Regions from separate parts of the Thermacetogenium phaeum DSM 12270 genome, predicted to be linked through region 4. Evidence: riboswitches for the same ligand, from Rfam matches in the RefSeq annotation. Region 4 holds a riboswitch; each other region holds the start of a gene.
What was found. A riboswitch is a leader RNA that binds a small molecule or an ion and turns the genes downstream of it on or off. The one in region 4 is predicted to bind molybdenum cofactor.
Positions count from the first base shown of each region.

Region 1 (3,767 bases), 330 kb from region 4:
GCCCTGCTCCCTCTGTGGTCGAGCAGCGCCCGGCCAGGGAGGTGCTGGAGACCGGGATTAAGGTTATCGACCTGCTGGCCCCCTTTGCCAAAGGTGGCAAGATCGGCCTCTTTGGAGGAGCCGGTGTCGGCAAAACCGTCGTCATCATGGAGTTGATACGGAACATCGCCTACGAGCACGGAGGATTTTCCGTTTTTTGTGGGGTCGGTGAACGGACCAGGGAGGGGAATGACCTCTACCTGGAAATGACTGAGTCCGGGGTTATCGATAAGTGTGCCATGGTTTTCGGCCAGATGAACGAGCCGCCGGGTGCGCGCCTCAGGGTGGGACTGACCGGCCTGACGCTGGCGGAGTACTTCCGGGATAGCGAGGGGCAGGACGTTCTGGTTTTCATCGACAACATCTTCCGCTTTACCCAGGCCGGATCCGAGGTGTCCGCCCTCCTGGGCAGGATGCCTTCGGCCGTAGGTTACCAGCCGACCCTGGCGACGGACATGGGTCTGCTCCAGGAACGGATCACCTCGACCCGCAAGGGCTCAATTACCTCGGTGCAGGCGGTCTACGTTCCTGCCGATGACCTGACCGATCCGGCGCCGGCGACCACCTTCGCCCATCTGGATGGTACCGTTGTTCTCTCCCGCCAGATCGCCGAGCTGGGTCTCTACCCGGCGGTAGATCCCCTTGACTCCACCTCCCGCATCCTTGACCCGAATGTGGTGGGGGAAGAGCATTACCAGGTGGCGCGGGGTGTGCAGAAGGTTCTCCAGCGCTATAAGGATCTGCAGGACATCATCGCCATCCTCGGTATGGATGAATTGTCGGAGGAGGACAAATTAATCGTGGCGCGAGCCCGCAAGATCCAGCGCTTCCTCTCCCAGCCCTTCTTTGTGGCCGAGGCCTTTACGGGACGGCCTGGGGTTTACGTTCCCATTAAGGAGACCGTGAGGGGCTTTAAGGAGATCCTGGAGGGGCGCCATGACGACATCTCCGAACAGTGCTTCGTTTATGCCAGCACCATTGACGAAGTGGTCGCCCGGGCGCGCGAACTGGAGGCTGTCAGTTAAGTGGCGGAACAGGCTAAGGAAAAAGGGAAAACCTTTCGGTTGGAGATCGTTACCCCCGAGCGGGTTGTCGTCGAAGAGGATGTGGAAGGAGTGGTCATCCCTTCGCAGGACGGCCTGCTGGGCATCTTGCGCAATCACGCCCCTATTATCGGCGGGCTGGATATCGGTGTGATCAAATACGTCAAAGAGGGGCAGCCCCATTATGTCGCCTGCGGTATGGGGGTTTTCGAGATGAGCGGCAACGTCCTGCGCATCCTCCCAGATACTGCAGAGCGGGGGGAGAGGATTGACGTGGAAAGGGCAAAGCAGGCGCGACAGCGGGCGGAGAAACGCCTCCGGGAGAAAGCGGAAGGTCTGGATGTTCTCCGGGCAGAGCTGGCCCTGCGCAGGTCCCTCGCCCGGTTGAAGGCTGCCGAAGCGGCGGGCAAAATGGTTAAATGAAGGAGATATCTGACGGCCGTTACCGGAAACCCGGGAGCCTGTTGCCCGGGTTTTTTGCTCCGCAGTGTCAGGTGGAAAGCGGCACAATTAGTCGCACAGGGAAGGATTTTGCCGGTTAAGTCACGAAGATCTTAAAAGAATAATAAAAAATGGGATCTTTTCTCCGAGCCAAAAGGCCTGAGGCCGGCTCTCCGGCTATGGTCTTTGGCCGCTGGGCAGGACGGGAAACCGCCTTGCCTCCCGTGTTTGGAAAGGAGAGATCTTATCGTGGGATGCAAAGCCTGAACTGAAGCGGTTTTTCGATTAAGCTTAGTTCAGGCGTTTTCTTTTGGGCAGGAAGCGGCCGCAGGGGGCGCTGCCTCCGCAGGATAGCAAAGGCGCTTTGTTCTTGTTCTTTTCGCTTTGAGCTCCCGGGTCCGGCCCATCGTGGCCCTGCCCTTCCGTGGTTGGTCGCTGCTCGCCAGCATTGAAGAACGCCGGAAGCAAGGGGAGGCGGCAACCAACAAGGGCAAGTACCTGCAAGGTTTCGGCCTTCGACATTTGATGGGACACATTTGCTGATTGCCAAAACTTTTGTCAGAACTTCGGTGATAAGATGACAGATAACGGTTTACTCTCTTCGATCTGGCAGTTTTTTACCTCCCTGGGGGATGAATTCACCGGCATTGTCGGCCTTTCCCTGGCTGTTTCCGGAAGCGCGGTTGTCATCGGGGCGCTGATCGGGGTACCGCTAGGGGCGTTGCTGGGGCTGAAGAGGTTTCCCGGGAGGAAGCTGCTGCTGCGCTTGATCTATACCTTGATGAGCCTTCCCCCGGTTCTAGCCGGGCTGGTGGTCTACATGGTCTTTTGCCGGAACGGCCCCTTGGGTTTTCTGGACATTCTTTTCACACCGGCGGCCATGATCGTCGCCCAGGTGCTTCTGGCTACGCCGATTATCGCCGGCATCTCGGCAGCGGCAGTTGCCGCCAAGGAGAAACTGGCCATGGATACGGCCAGGTCGCTGGGAGCCAGCCGGCGGCAGGCCGCCTGGATGGTGATTAAGGAGGCGCGCTCCGGGATTATTGCCGGTATTATGACGGGGTTCGGCAGGGCTTTTGGGGAAGTGGGGGCGGTGATGCTGGTAGGCGGCAACATCCGCTATTATACCCGAGTTCTGACCACCTCCATCGTGCTGGAGACCAGGCAGGGCAACTTCGAGTTCGCCGTTGCTCTGGGGGGCGTTCTGCTCGCCCTTTCCTTTATTGTCAGCAGCATCCTGCTCCATCTGGATGAATCCAAACTCGGATAAGAAGGCGGGGAGTAGTGCCATGCCGGAATTTTTATATGAGATTGAGGACCTGGTTAAAAAGTACGACGGGCGTACGGTACTGGAGATCGACGACCTCAAACTCGAGGGGAATAAGATCTACGCCATCCTCGGCCCCAACGGGTCTGGAAAAAGCACCCTGCTCCGGATACTGAACCTTCTGGAGGAGCCTGCCTCGGGCAGGGTGATTTTTCGGAACATCGATACGGGCCGGGTGGGGGAAGGGGTGCGCCTGAAGCTGAGGCGCCAGATGTGCATGGTCTTTCAGCATCCTTACATGTTCAACACCTCCGTCTATAACAATGTGGTCTATGGGCTGAAGCTGCGCGGCCTCCCTGCCGCCGAGATCAGGGAGAGGGCGGAAGAAGCCCTTTCTTTTGTAGGGCTTAAAGAACTGAGCCGGCGCAGCGCCGTCAGGCTGTCGGGGGGAGAAACCCAGCGGGTTGCCCTGGCCAGGGCCATTGCCATCAGGCCGCGGGTTTTGCTCCTGGACGAGCCCACCGCCAACCTCGACCCTGACAGTGTGGCCCTGATCGAAGAACTTATCCGGAAGGTGCACGACGAACTGCAAACGACGGTTCTGCTGGTGACTCACAATCTTTTCCAGGCACGGCGGGTAGCGGAAGAGGTGCTCCTGCTCTACCAGGGGAGGCTCGTGGAGAAGGCGCCGGTCGAGGAGATCTTCAACTGCCCCAGGTCCGAGTTGACCAAGCAGTTTGTGACCGGAAAGATGATCTATTAGATGCGGAACCACTTCTTCTCCAATCCCTTGCCCAGCGCTATTCCGGCGATGAAGGCGACGGCGGGATTGATCGCCAGGGCAAGGGCGGCCACGGCCAGGATGAGGAAAAAGTCCTCCCGGCACCCGGTGCCCCCTCTGGCTGCCAGGGCGAGGTCGAGACCGCTGTAAAAAGGAGACAGCCCAGGGCGGCATCGGGGATCAGGGACAGGACTTT
Region 1 covers NC_018870.1:2,754,066-2,757,832, reverse strand. Annotated here, with positions in the region: gene atpD (F0F1 ATP synthase subunit beta) at 1-1,064, shown strand, start outside; gene TPH_RS13570 (F0F1 ATP synthase subunit epsilon) at 1,065-1,505, shown strand; molybdenum cofactor riboswitch at 1,655-1,778, shown strand; gene TPH_RS13565 (ABC transporter permease) at 2,101-2,793, shown strand; gene TPH_RS13560 (ABC transporter ATP-binding protein) at 2,813-3,553, shown strand; gene TPH_RS13555 (solute carrier family 23 protein) at 3,591-3,767, opposite strand, start outside.
Region 1: linked by a shared signal. The riboswitch ahead of TPH_RS13565 (ABC transporter permease) and the one ahead of TPH_RS00790 (XdhC family protein) in region 4 are both predicted to bind molybdenum cofactor.

Region 2 (3,767 bases), 440 kb from region 4:
CGCACCAGGAACAGCCTCATGTCAAGACCTCCAGTCGTAAAGAGTATGGATATGCAGAATCCTCCAATTTGAGTGTATAGCAGCTGAAACGATCTGGCAATACCTGCTACCTGAACGGCCGGATCCGGGAAGAGTACCTCTCACCTCTTGCACCACAATAACACCGATATTATTAATGTCAGCGGAATTGCCGCTTACATGCCGAAACATCACCCGAAAGGCAGGGCAGCGGCTGTGGTGTATGAGCAGGCTAGCCCGATCCTTGCTGGCAATTTTTTGCTATGATAGCATGTTATCAGGATGAGCAGTATCCCTTCCAGGATGTGGATAACGTAGTCACTTTCCCGCCTCTTCCCGGCCTGGCGATCGACCTGGAAACCCTATTGTAAAGCCCTGGCCGGGTAAAGCACTTCCTTTCATTCACTAAAGTTCAGCGATGAGGTCGCCCATCCGGGAAATGTCATAGGTGCCCATCCCCTCCACCTCCCTGCGGAAATCCGGAGAATGGAGGATGGACAGAATCGCCCGGGCGAAGGGCTTATTCAGGTCCTCCCGGCGGATCACCAGGTCGTAGCGCTCCTTCTGCAGGGGGATAAAGTCGATCCCCTTCACCTGCCCGGCCACCGCCTCGGCACCGAGTCCCACATCGGCCTCTCCACGGGCGACACAGCTGGCCACCGCCAGATGGGTCATTTCCACCCGCTCGTAGCCCCGCACCAGGTGCCGGTCGAGGCCCAGCCTGCGCAGCTTTTCATCCAGCAGGACGCGGCAGCCGGAACCGGGCTCCCGATTGACAAACCGGATACCGGGTTTGACCAGGTCGGTCCAGCCGGTGATCCCCAGGGGGTTCCCCCCGGCCACATAAAACCCAGCGGTGCGGTAAACCAGGTTGTAGACGACAACCGGTTGGCCGGGGAGAATGCGCCTGATGTAAGGAATATTGTATTCGTCCGTGTCACCGTCCCAGAGGTGGCAGGTGGCCACATTCGCCCTGCGGTGATAAAGGGCGAACAGGCCGTTGCTGCTCCCGCTGTGGTTGCGCAGGCAGCTGCACCCTGGGAGCACCCTCTCCAGGTGCCTTTCCAGAATGTCCAGGACGGCATCCTGGCCGCAGATGATTACCGGCTCACGGGACGGGGCCAGGGGAGAGGGTGCTCCCGCGGCGGCCGGTCCCCCGCCGGTTGGCGGCGCTACCCCGGGAGCAGGCTGTACCCCTGAGAAATCATCCCGCGCCCTCCATTTAAAGGCCTCCAGGTCGGAGGCCTCTACCCGTACCTTACGCCCCACCCGGTAAGCTTTCAGTTCTCCCCGCTTGATCAGTTCGTAGACGGTATAGCGGGAGATCTTGAGGAGTTCGGCCACCTCTCTGGGGGTATAGGAAATATCACCCGGCATTTTCGTTACCCCGTTCACGTTTATTTTATGATTGATTTTAATTATACCAAATATTATAATAACATCTAATAATAGTTATATTAGTTTATGTTTGTTTGCGTTTGTTTATGTTTGGTGGAGATGTTGTTCCCCAGCTTCCTCCCCCGCAGCCGACCGGCCGTCGAGCCGGAATGCAGGAACCACTTCGCGGTGGCAGTGGGGAACGATGACAAGGGATGGAAATTATAAGTCAGGGCCGTCCCCTGTGACTCATTCAGACACTCCGAGCCGGACCGCCTAAACCGGCGGGCATGGCGGCCGGCCGCCAGGGTGTAGCTGGAAACGGCTGCGCCTCCCGTTTGGAAAGGAGTGAAGAACAATGCAGCATGTCTTTCTCTGACCAGCACGGTACTGCTGTCGTCGGAGCAGGCTCTTGCCCCGACAGCGCGGCTGGTCTTCTATTTTACCCTTGTCATGAATCCAGGAGATGCCGGCCACTCCAACCAGGGCATCCAGCAACAACAAAATTGCCACTGCCGGAGGAGGTCATTTCGCGGACGAGCTCAGGCCGCAGCCAGCCGGTTATGTGAAACCAGATATCACCGATACCCCCCGGATGCCTGTAACAGGAAGCCGTTCAAGCATCGTGGTCCATTCCCGGTACCAGGCCACCCTGCCGGTGATCGCCTTCATCCCTTCCTTTGCCTGGGGGCACTACCCCCGGCTCTCGGTGAGCTGCTCACCGTTCTGGTGGCCGAAATTACGGGAAATGGAGAAAGTGGCGTTTATTATAAGGCTAGCGTAACAAATAAAATAACAAAGGAGCGTGAACTTTATGAAAGCTCATTTTTTGAAAAAGCTGGCTGCAGAAGCGCTGTTGGCGCTGCTGGTGGTATTGGCGGCAACGGGATGTGGCCACCAGAGCGGCACCGGCAAGCCGAGCACCGGGGTGCCGCAGAAGCAGAAAGAAGTTATCGTCTCGGCAGCCATCAGCCTGAAGGACGCTCTGGAGCAAATCAAAAAGAATTACACCGAGAAATACCCGGAGGTGAAGCTGACCTGCAACCTGGGCTCCTCCGGCAGCCTGCAGAAACAGATCGAGCAGGGAGCCCCGGCCGACCTGTTCATTTCCGCCGGAGCCAGCCAGATGGACCAGCTGGCCGCCAAAGGGCTGATCGATACCGCCAGCAGGATTACCCTCTTGGGCAACGAGCTGGTACTGATAACTCCCCAAAACGGCCCTGAGATCAGGGATTTCAGTGATCTGGCCGGCCCGGCGGTAAAGAAGATCGCCCTCGGACTTCCGGATACAGTACCGGCCGGCAAGTACAGCCAGGAAACCCTGGTCAACCTGAAGCTGTGGGACCGATTGCAGCCCAAACTGGTCATGGCCAACAATGTGCGCCAGGTGCTCACCTATGTGGAAACCGGGGATGTGGACGCCGGCTTCGTCTACCGCTCCGATGTCCTGGCGGGTAAAAACATCCGTGTTGCTCTGACAGTACCGGACAACCTGCACAAACCCATCGTCTACCCGGCGGCGGTGCTGAAAAATGCCCGCCAGAAGGATGAGGCCAGGAAGTTCTTAAACTACCTCGCCTCACCGGAGGGGATGCAGGTCTTCGAAGAGTACGGCTTCAAGTCGGGAAAGAAGTAAGGAACATACGCTGGTTGTTGCCGCCGGGGGAGGTTTGAACATGCTTGATGAAAAAATCCTGATACCAGCACTTTTATCCCTCAGGGTTGCCGTGCTGGCAGTGGTGCTGGCCTTCATCGCCGGGGTACCCGTGGCCAGGTTGATGGCCGGCCGGGACTTTCCCGGCAAGGAGGTGGTTGAGGCAGTCCTCACCCTCCCCCTGGTACTCCCACCTACAGTGGTGGGGTTCGGTCTCCTCTTCCTCTTCGGCAAGCACGGCCCCCTGGGCCTGCTACTGGAAAAGTTATGGGGAGTATCGGTGGTCTTCAACTGGTGGGGGGCGGTGGTGGCATCTACAGTGGTGGCCTTCCCCCTCCTCTACCAGACTGTCCGGGCGTCCTTCCAGTCGGTGGACCGGAACCTGGAAAACGCCGCCCGCACCCTGGGGGCCGGGGAATGGCGGGTCTTCTGGACCATCAGCCTACCCCTGGCCTGGCCGGGGCTGGTGGCAGGGACGGTGATGGCCTTCGCCCGAGCCCTGGGGGAATTCGGGGCAACCTTAATGATCGCCGGCAACATCCCCGGCCGGACCCAGACGGTGCCCCTGGCCATCTACGCCGCCACCGAGTCCGGAGAAAACCGCATCGCCCTGGTCCTGGTGGGGATCATGACCCTCCTCAGTTTCGTCTTTATCCTGGGGGTCAACCTCTGGAGCAGGCACAGGTTAAAGCGCTGGACCATAAAAGAGAAACTGCCC
Region 2 covers NC_018870.1:2,651,802-2,655,568, forward strand. Annotated here, with positions in the region: gene TPH_RS13085 (histidine phosphatase family protein) at 1-20, opposite strand, end outside; gene TPH_RS13090 (helix-turn-helix transcriptional regulator) at 424-1,395, opposite strand; molybdenum cofactor riboswitch at 1,644-1,760, shown strand; gene TPH_RS13095 (hypothetical protein) at 1,862-2,179, shown strand; gene modA (molybdate ABC transporter substrate-binding protein) at 2,210-3,031, shown strand; gene modB (molybdate ABC transporter permease subunit) at 3,072-3,767, shown strand, end outside.
Region 2: linked by a shared signal. The riboswitch ahead of TPH_RS13095 (hypothetical protein) and the one ahead of TPH_RS00790 (XdhC family protein) in region 4 are both predicted to bind molybdenum cofactor.

Region 3 (3,767 bases), 900 kb from region 4:
TTCAGCCAGGAACTTATCATAGATATCCTCGTGGACAAAGACGCGGGAACCGGCGCAACATACCTGGCCCTGGTTGAAGAGAATGCCGATCTGCAAACCTTCAATGGCCTTCTCCCAGGGGCAATCGGGGAAATAGATGTTGGCTGACTTGCCTCCCAGTTCCAGGGTGGCCGGGATCAGCTTTTTCGCTGCCGCTTCTGCAATACTGTAACCCACTTCGGTGGAACCGGTGAAGGCCAGTTTCCGGAAGCCGGGGTGTTCCAGCATGTACCTGCCGGTTGTGGAACCCCGTCCGGTGACCACGTTGACGACCCCCGGAGGCAAAACCTGATCAAGCAGTTTGGCCAGTTCCAGCAGGCTCAGGGATGTAACATTGGATGGTTTGATCACCGTGCAGCAACCGGCCGCCAGAACAGGAGCGATCTTCCAGGCGGCCATCAGCAGAGGAAAGTTCCAGGGGATGATCTGACCTACAACACCGATGGGCTCCCTGAGAATGATGCTCATGGTGTCCTTGTCGATCATCACCGCTTCGCCTTCCTCGGTCCTGATGGCAGCGGCAAAGTAGCGGAAGTGGTCTGAGCTCAAGGGGACATCGATGGTCATGGTCTCCCGGATCGGCTTGCCGTTGTCCATGGTTTCAACCAAGGCCAGCTTTTCGGCGTTCTCATCGATCAAATCCGCGATCTTCAGCAACATGGCGGAACGCTCCTGGGGGCTAACGTCCTTCCAGGTTTCCCAGGCCTTCCAGGCAGCTTTGACCGCCTCATCAACATCTTCCATGCCGGCTTCCACACAGGTGGCCAGCAGCTCACCAGTGGCGGGACAATAGGTGTTGAAAGTCTTGCCCTCCTTACCATCAACCCATTTCCCGTTGATGTAAAGCTTGTAACTGTCATCCATCGGTTTTTTCATTTTAAAAAACCCCCTTTTTAATTTTTTGACCTCGCTCCATTAACCTGCAACCGGCGCTGGCTCCTCTAACCCCTCTTTACCATCACCCCCTTTGGATAGAAACTCTACCAGGGAGACGGGATAAACCCCCTGCAAAAAGGCCATACCGGAAAGAGGTATGGCCCAGCTACTCAAGTTGTAAATCCCCTTTCCATAACGGGAGGTATGTCCGTTTCCAGACATACCCTACAGACCTGCTGCCATAGCCAGTGCCACAGGCGGACAGGTTCGGAGATGATATTTCCTTGGCTGTTGACTTAACTAAGCAATATCCATGCCAGGATATGGTTCCGGCCGGACATGATATCATTCATTAATTCCTACATCCAGCTTGGAGTCCTGAAGGAGACTTTCGCCTTGAATGCCAATAGATGTAAGCTGATTGTCGCGGTGTTGTATAATTTGTGCTACATTCCCCTGACAGGCCGGTACGGTTCCCCGGTGGATTCGGTTCGAAAGTGGTATCTCAATGGAAAAGCCGGAAATTAATTGGTCGGTGGAAGGATTTTCGGGAACATTGTCGAACGAACTTTTGAAAGGAATAGAGAATGAATAATTCTCCGAGCCTGGTGACCTGAAGCCAGCCAGGTATGGTTGCCAGGCCAATGGGTCTGGCGGGAAACCGCCGGGCCTCCCATTACGGAAAGGAGAGCACTATACGCCAGGGGGTATCTGTGCTCTCCTGCACAGATACCCCCTGGATTTATTATTTAAAGCTGTTACTGGCGGCGTTTGCCGGGATACGACCTGTTTCGAGAAACGGGACTTCAGAGGGGGAGGTGGCGTGACGATGCCAAACAACGGAACAGTTTCCCGTAGTATCGCCATAGCGTGGAAGATCTTCGTGAATACTGGCAAGATCCCCGCTACCGTGCGTTCAGAGATAGCGGAGTCCTGGCTGCGTTCCAGGCGGGCTGGTGTTGACCCATGGGATGGCGTCAGCCACCGGGTTTTAAGTGCCGAGCAACTTGAAGCACTGCTTTACAAAAAGAGGAGCTTAATCGACGTTGCCAGGCCTTTTATGACCAATCTCTATCATTTTGTAGCCGGTTCCGGTTTCATCGTTTTGCTGTCCGACGAACAGGGCTTCATCATGGAGGTTATGGGTGACAGTGATATCCTCAAAAATGCCGCAGAATTGAATCTTATCAGGGGAGCCAGTTGGATAGAAGAGGAGACGGGCACAAATGGTCTGGGCACCGCCTTGGCCATCAGAAGGCCAATTCAGGTTTCGGGAGAAGAGCATTATTGTCAGAAGGTGCATGGCTGGACATGCTCAGCGGCGCCAATTTACGATGATGACGGCAGGGTAATCGGCGCCCTTCAGATGTCGGGACCCTCGTTCAAGACTCACCCGCACACCCTGGGCATGGTGGTGGCCGCAGTGGAGGCAATCCGCAGTCAACTCCGTCTTCAGCGGCGGAACAGCGAGCTTGTCCTGCTCAATAACCGGCTGGGCAATATTTTCCATACCGTTTCAGACGGGGTTGTAGTGGTGGACAGGAACGGTCTGATCGAACAGGTTAATCCGGCGGCGGAAAAAATCTTGTCAAAGCCGGACAGCGAGATAAGGGGAGCCATGTTCAAAGAGTTTGTTGAGCGGGACCCGGGTATCGAAGAACTTCTGACGACCGGTAAAAGCTATACCGACAAGGAGGTGATTGTTAACAACAGAACGGGGATTGTCTATTGCCTCTCATCAGGCAAGCCGATTCAGGATGAAAAGGGTGCGATCACCGATGGAGTGATCTTTCTTAACCCCATCAATAAAATCAGAAATCTGGTCAACCGCCTCAGTGGTGCCCAGGCCACTTACACCTTTGCTGACATCATTGGTCGTAACAAGAAGCTTTTAAAGGCTGTGCAACTGGCCAAACTGGCTGCCACCAACGACAGCAATGTGCTGCTGCAGGGGGAGAGCGGCACCGGCAAGGAGGTCTTTGCCCAGGCGATTCATAATGCTAGTTCCCGTAGAAACGGGCCGTTTATCGCGGTGAATTGCGGTGCCATACCCAGAGAACTGATCGGAAGTGAGTTGTTCGGCTATGATGAAGGAGCGTTTACAGGGGCACGGCGGGGTGGCAGGCCCGGTAAATTCGAGCTGGCCTCGGGGGGCACCCTTTTCTTGGATGAGATCGGAGATATGCCCTTGGAACATCAGGTAGCCTTGCTACGGGTACTACAGGACAAAAGAATCACCCGCATCGGCGGAGAAAAGGTGATTGCCGTGGATGTGCGGGTGATTTGTGCCACCAATAAAGACCTGAAACTGGAGGTCGCCAGGGGTAATTTCCGCGAGGACCTCTTTTACAGGCTAAACGTGATCTCAATCTCCCTACCGCCCCTGCGTGAGCGGCGTGAGGATATACCACTTCTTTTTGATGTCTTCTTCGAAGAGATTTGCAAGAAAATGCATGTTGACATCAGGGATGTGGACCCCCGCGTGATTCCTTGCCTCCAGCGGTACCACTGGCCCGGTAATATCCGCGAGTTTCAAAATGTGATAGAGAGGATGGTTAATGTGGCCGCCGGGCAGAGTATCCGTCTGGAACACCTGCCCGAAGAAATTGTCTGCCCACACTCTTCCGGTTTGCAACCAGAGGGGGATGGGGCGCCCCGAGAAACGACCTTGCTCGCCGAGCGAAACAGGATCAAACGACTGCTGGCCGAAAAAGAGCGCCAGGAAATTTCCCTTCTTTTGGTCAAAAATAAGGGGAATCTTAGCAAGGTGGCGCGGGAACTGGGAATTTCCCGTAGTTCCCTCTACAGAAAATTGCGCAAACTTGATATCCTTTCTAAAGGTGACTGAACCA
Region 3 covers NC_018870.1:2,187,896-2,191,662, reverse strand. Annotated here, with positions in the region: gene TPH_RS10750 (aldehyde dehydrogenase family protein) at 1-915, opposite strand, end outside; gene TPH_RS16230 (hypothetical protein) at 955-1,089, opposite strand; molybdenum cofactor riboswitch at 1,083-1,200, opposite strand; molybdenum cofactor riboswitch at 1,501-1,620, shown strand; gene TPH_RS10735 (sigma-54-dependent Fis family transcriptional regulator) at 1,745-3,763, shown strand.
Region 3: linked by a shared signal. The riboswitch ahead of TPH_RS10735 (sigma-54-dependent Fis family transcriptional regulator) and the one ahead of TPH_RS00790 (XdhC family protein) in region 4 are both predicted to bind molybdenum cofactor.

Region 4 (3,767 bases):
TGCCCTGCGGCTTTCTTTCCAAAATCGAGAGATGGCATACATCATTCAGGAAATCAATGTGCGGAAAATGCCCGATGACCGCAACCTTCTTGCCCTTCAATTCCGGAAGGAACTGCCTGAAGGCGTTGTTATCATCATTGCTCCCCAGCTTTCTGGCATCCAGACCTGTAATAGCCGCCAGATTGTCATAGACATTAAATGCCGAGTTTATCGCTGCCTGCCCCACAGAGGCCTGCACCATATTCCACGACTTAACATGAGAAGCAAGTTTTTTTAGGGGCATCCCGACAATCCCTGTGAGTTCAGACTCTGCTCTGCCTCCTTTCAGCGTCATAGCGGCGCCCACACCTCTTTCAGAGCGAACGAGCGTCCAGTGTAGTCCCACCAGGCATTCTTTTACGGTAAGGTCCTCAGGTATCGCATTGATCAGGTCGTCATAGATCTTCCACATCCTTATCACCGCTCTCCTCAGATTCTTTCGTAATAAGCTCCATTAGCGCACGCCTTGCACAATATCCGGCCATCGACAAGCACATCTCTTCCATCCATTACAAACTCGCCGCATTCCTCGCACATTACCCTCCGCAAGGGTTTTCCAGGAAGATCCTCCTTTTTTAACTTAACAACTATAGGCTCAATTTTGAGCAGTTCTTCGTCGGGTATTGAACCCCAGAAAGCAACCATATCCGCCCCTTCTGGAGCCCGCCGCTTTGTGTTAACCACAATCCTGACGCCTTTATTGCTCTCGATATCTACAAATGATGCAGCCATTTTCCCATAATCAACCCATTTTAGCCGTCTTCGTCCGAGCGAGCATCTGGTAACTGCGTAAACTGCATCGGCAATACAGCGGTCGGCCTCAACAAAAACTATAAAGTCTTTATTTTTTAAAGGGTCTTTAATGCCAAGATAGTTTAATCCCGCCCGGGCGATCCTCACCCCGAACACAATACCGGTACAGATACCCCCATGAAAGTCACGGGCAACTTTAAGATCCTGCTCAAAACAATCAGTCATTAATTCGCCCCTCCTTTATGATGTCTCTGCAAAACCCTCCGCTGCGCCCGTATTTGACGGCCAGGACTTCTGCCATTACAGCAACAGCTATTTCAGGGGTCTTTCTGCCACCAAGGTCAAGGCCTATTGGGGTATACACCCTATTCAGCAGGTTGTCCGGAATACCTTGAGCCCTAAGATTATCGAAATAGGACGCGGCCTTACGTCTGTTGCTTAGGATTCCTATGTATCTGGCCGGAGAGTGAATAACCGCCTTCAACGCCGGCTCATCGAATTTGTGATGGTGGGTGGCTATTACGATAGATGTATTCTCATCAATGTCACACGAACTGAGATTTTCGACTATATCCCCAAGAAGCAGCTTATCGGCTCCAGGAAATCTATCCTCTGTTAGCGTCTCCGTCCTGTTATCCACAACAGTTATTCTGTAGCCCAGAACCATCGCAACTTTATAAATATTTAAAGCAACGCTCCCCGACCCTACAATTATCAGTTTGTCAAAGTAACAGAAGGCATTGATAAATATTTCCACCGATTCTCCCTCTTCAGTCAGAAGCACTTTCCGGGAAACCCCCCTTTCTATGCATGTTTGAGCCTCTTTAATCGCCTTTTTCTCAAGCTGTCCTCCTCCTATACTACCGCCCAGTACGACGCCGTTTTTATCCACAAGCATCATGGCGCCCAGCCTGCAGTGCCATCTGTTTGAAGTAATCACCGTAATAAGAGCAGCCTCTTCATTCTTTTCTACCTTTTCAGCTAAAAGGTGCATCATTTCCGGCTCCATCCTTTGAATTACCCCCTCATAACCATTTGAATAATCTTGAAACCAACAAAAAAGGCATGTTCCTGTATGGAAAGTGGCCACAGAAACATGCCTGAGCATCTCCTCCTTTCCATACAGGGAGGCTGTAGGATTTCTCCTACAACCCTGTGGGGTCGTAAGCCCCAGGCCACGCCCCCGTAGCATCTGCCTTAGGAAGGCGGGCTCGGAGTTTTATTTAATTAGAAACATATCGCTTGTTCGTTATTAATCTAGCACTTCAATTCCCCAACAAGGGAATCGGTCAAGTTGCCAACTACATATGCAGAAACATGCTGCCCGACAGCCAGTGAGGGAGTTCCCGCAGGGACATCGATCAAGATGTTGCATTCTACCAGAGATTTCAAAACATCGTTGCTCTGCTTACCCGTAAGCTCTATCAGGTCGCTCCCATTCTGCTTTTTCCACTTTGCCCTTAACATGCGCCGCTGCGGACTGCGCTTTTGAAAAGCATTAACCAGAATGCCGGTTATTGTCGGCGGAAGCACCTCTTTCATGCCCGACAACTTCTTCAAAGCCGGCACAGCGAGCAAATCAAACGTTATCATCGCCGCAGCCGGGTTTCCCGACAGGGAAAAGATAACTTTCCCATCTTTTCTGGCAACAGCAGTAGGCATACCGGGTTTTAGGGCAATTTTCCAGAATAAGATTTCGGCTCCGACCGCATTTATAGCGTTCTTAACCACATCATACTGGCCAACCGAGGCGCCCCCGGTAGTGATCACCAGATCTGCCACTTCCAGCGCTCCTTGGAGAGATTCGGCAACAGCCGTCTCTTCATCGGGAACGCTATCGAGATAAACGGGTTCTGCCCCCAACTCCTTGCACCTTGCCTCAAGAAGATAGCGATTGCTGTTATAGATCTTGCCGGGCAGCCATTTTTCACTTGGATCCAGAAGTTCATTACCCGTATTAATGATCGCCACCCTCACCCTTTGATAAACAGGTACACTGCTAATACCTAGAGAAGCCAACATGCCGATAAGAGGGGCATTGAGTCGGGTACCAGTGCTCGCAACTACCTCCCCCTCCGCAACATCATCCCCTGCCGGGATGATGTTGGCCCCTGAAGCCAAAGGTTGGCTCACTTTGATCGTATCTGCCGCTTCCTCGACATCTTCAAACCGGACAACAACGTCTGCTCCTTCGGGAATTGGAGCGCCGGTCATAATTCTTATCGCAGAGCCCGGCTCCACCCTTTTCGTCGGAACACTGCCTGCCGGCACCTCTTCGATGACGTGCAAAATTACGGGGTTGTCAGACGCCGCCATTTTGGTGTCTTCAGCGCGGACAGCGTATCCATCAAGAGGAGATTTGTCAAAAGCAGGAACATTAAAAGGGGCTTTGATATCTCGGCTGAGCACCCGGCCTAAGGAATCGGGCAGATGAAGGATGGCTTCTCTCTCTATGGGTCTGAGCATGCCAAGCACTATTTCCTGAGCCTCTTCTAACGAAACATTCAATCTCATCGTCTTCTCCTCCTAAAAGCCGGTCCCAAAAGAACATTGCGGATACCGACAGCTCTCACAGTTCAAACAGAGCCCTCCTAAACCAAGTCTGGCTATCATCGAGCGGGTAATCTTCTGTCCGCTCATAACCAGTGGGAGGAGCAGATCAAAGATAGTGGTCTTATAATACATCACGCATCCTGGCAATCCCATAATTGGTATCTCATCTAAATAGGCCACAAGCATCATGGCACCCGGTAAAACGGGGGCACCATAGGAGACAATTTTTGCTCCTGTCTGTTTGATGCCTTTAGGAGTAACATCATCTGGATCGACCGACATGCCGCCGGATGTCATAATCAGGTTTGCTCCCCGGGAAATCATTTCTCTGACAGCGGCAGCTATTCGTTCCGCATCGTCCGGCACTATTACCTGACTAATCACTTCACTACCATAATCTTCAACCTTCTTTTTTATTACCG
Region 4 covers NC_018870.1:148,772-152,538, reverse strand. Annotated here, with positions in the region: gene TPH_RS00800 (DUF364 domain-containing protein) at 1-451, opposite strand, end outside; gene TPH_RS00795 (FmdE family protein) at 469-1,017, opposite strand; gene TPH_RS00790 (XdhC family protein) at 1,010-1,900, opposite strand; molybdenum cofactor riboswitch at 1,888-2,021, opposite strand; gene TPH_RS00785 (molybdopterin molybdotransferase MoeA) at 2,050-3,306, opposite strand; gene TPH_RS00780 (molybdopterin-binding protein) at 3,319-3,767, opposite strand, start outside.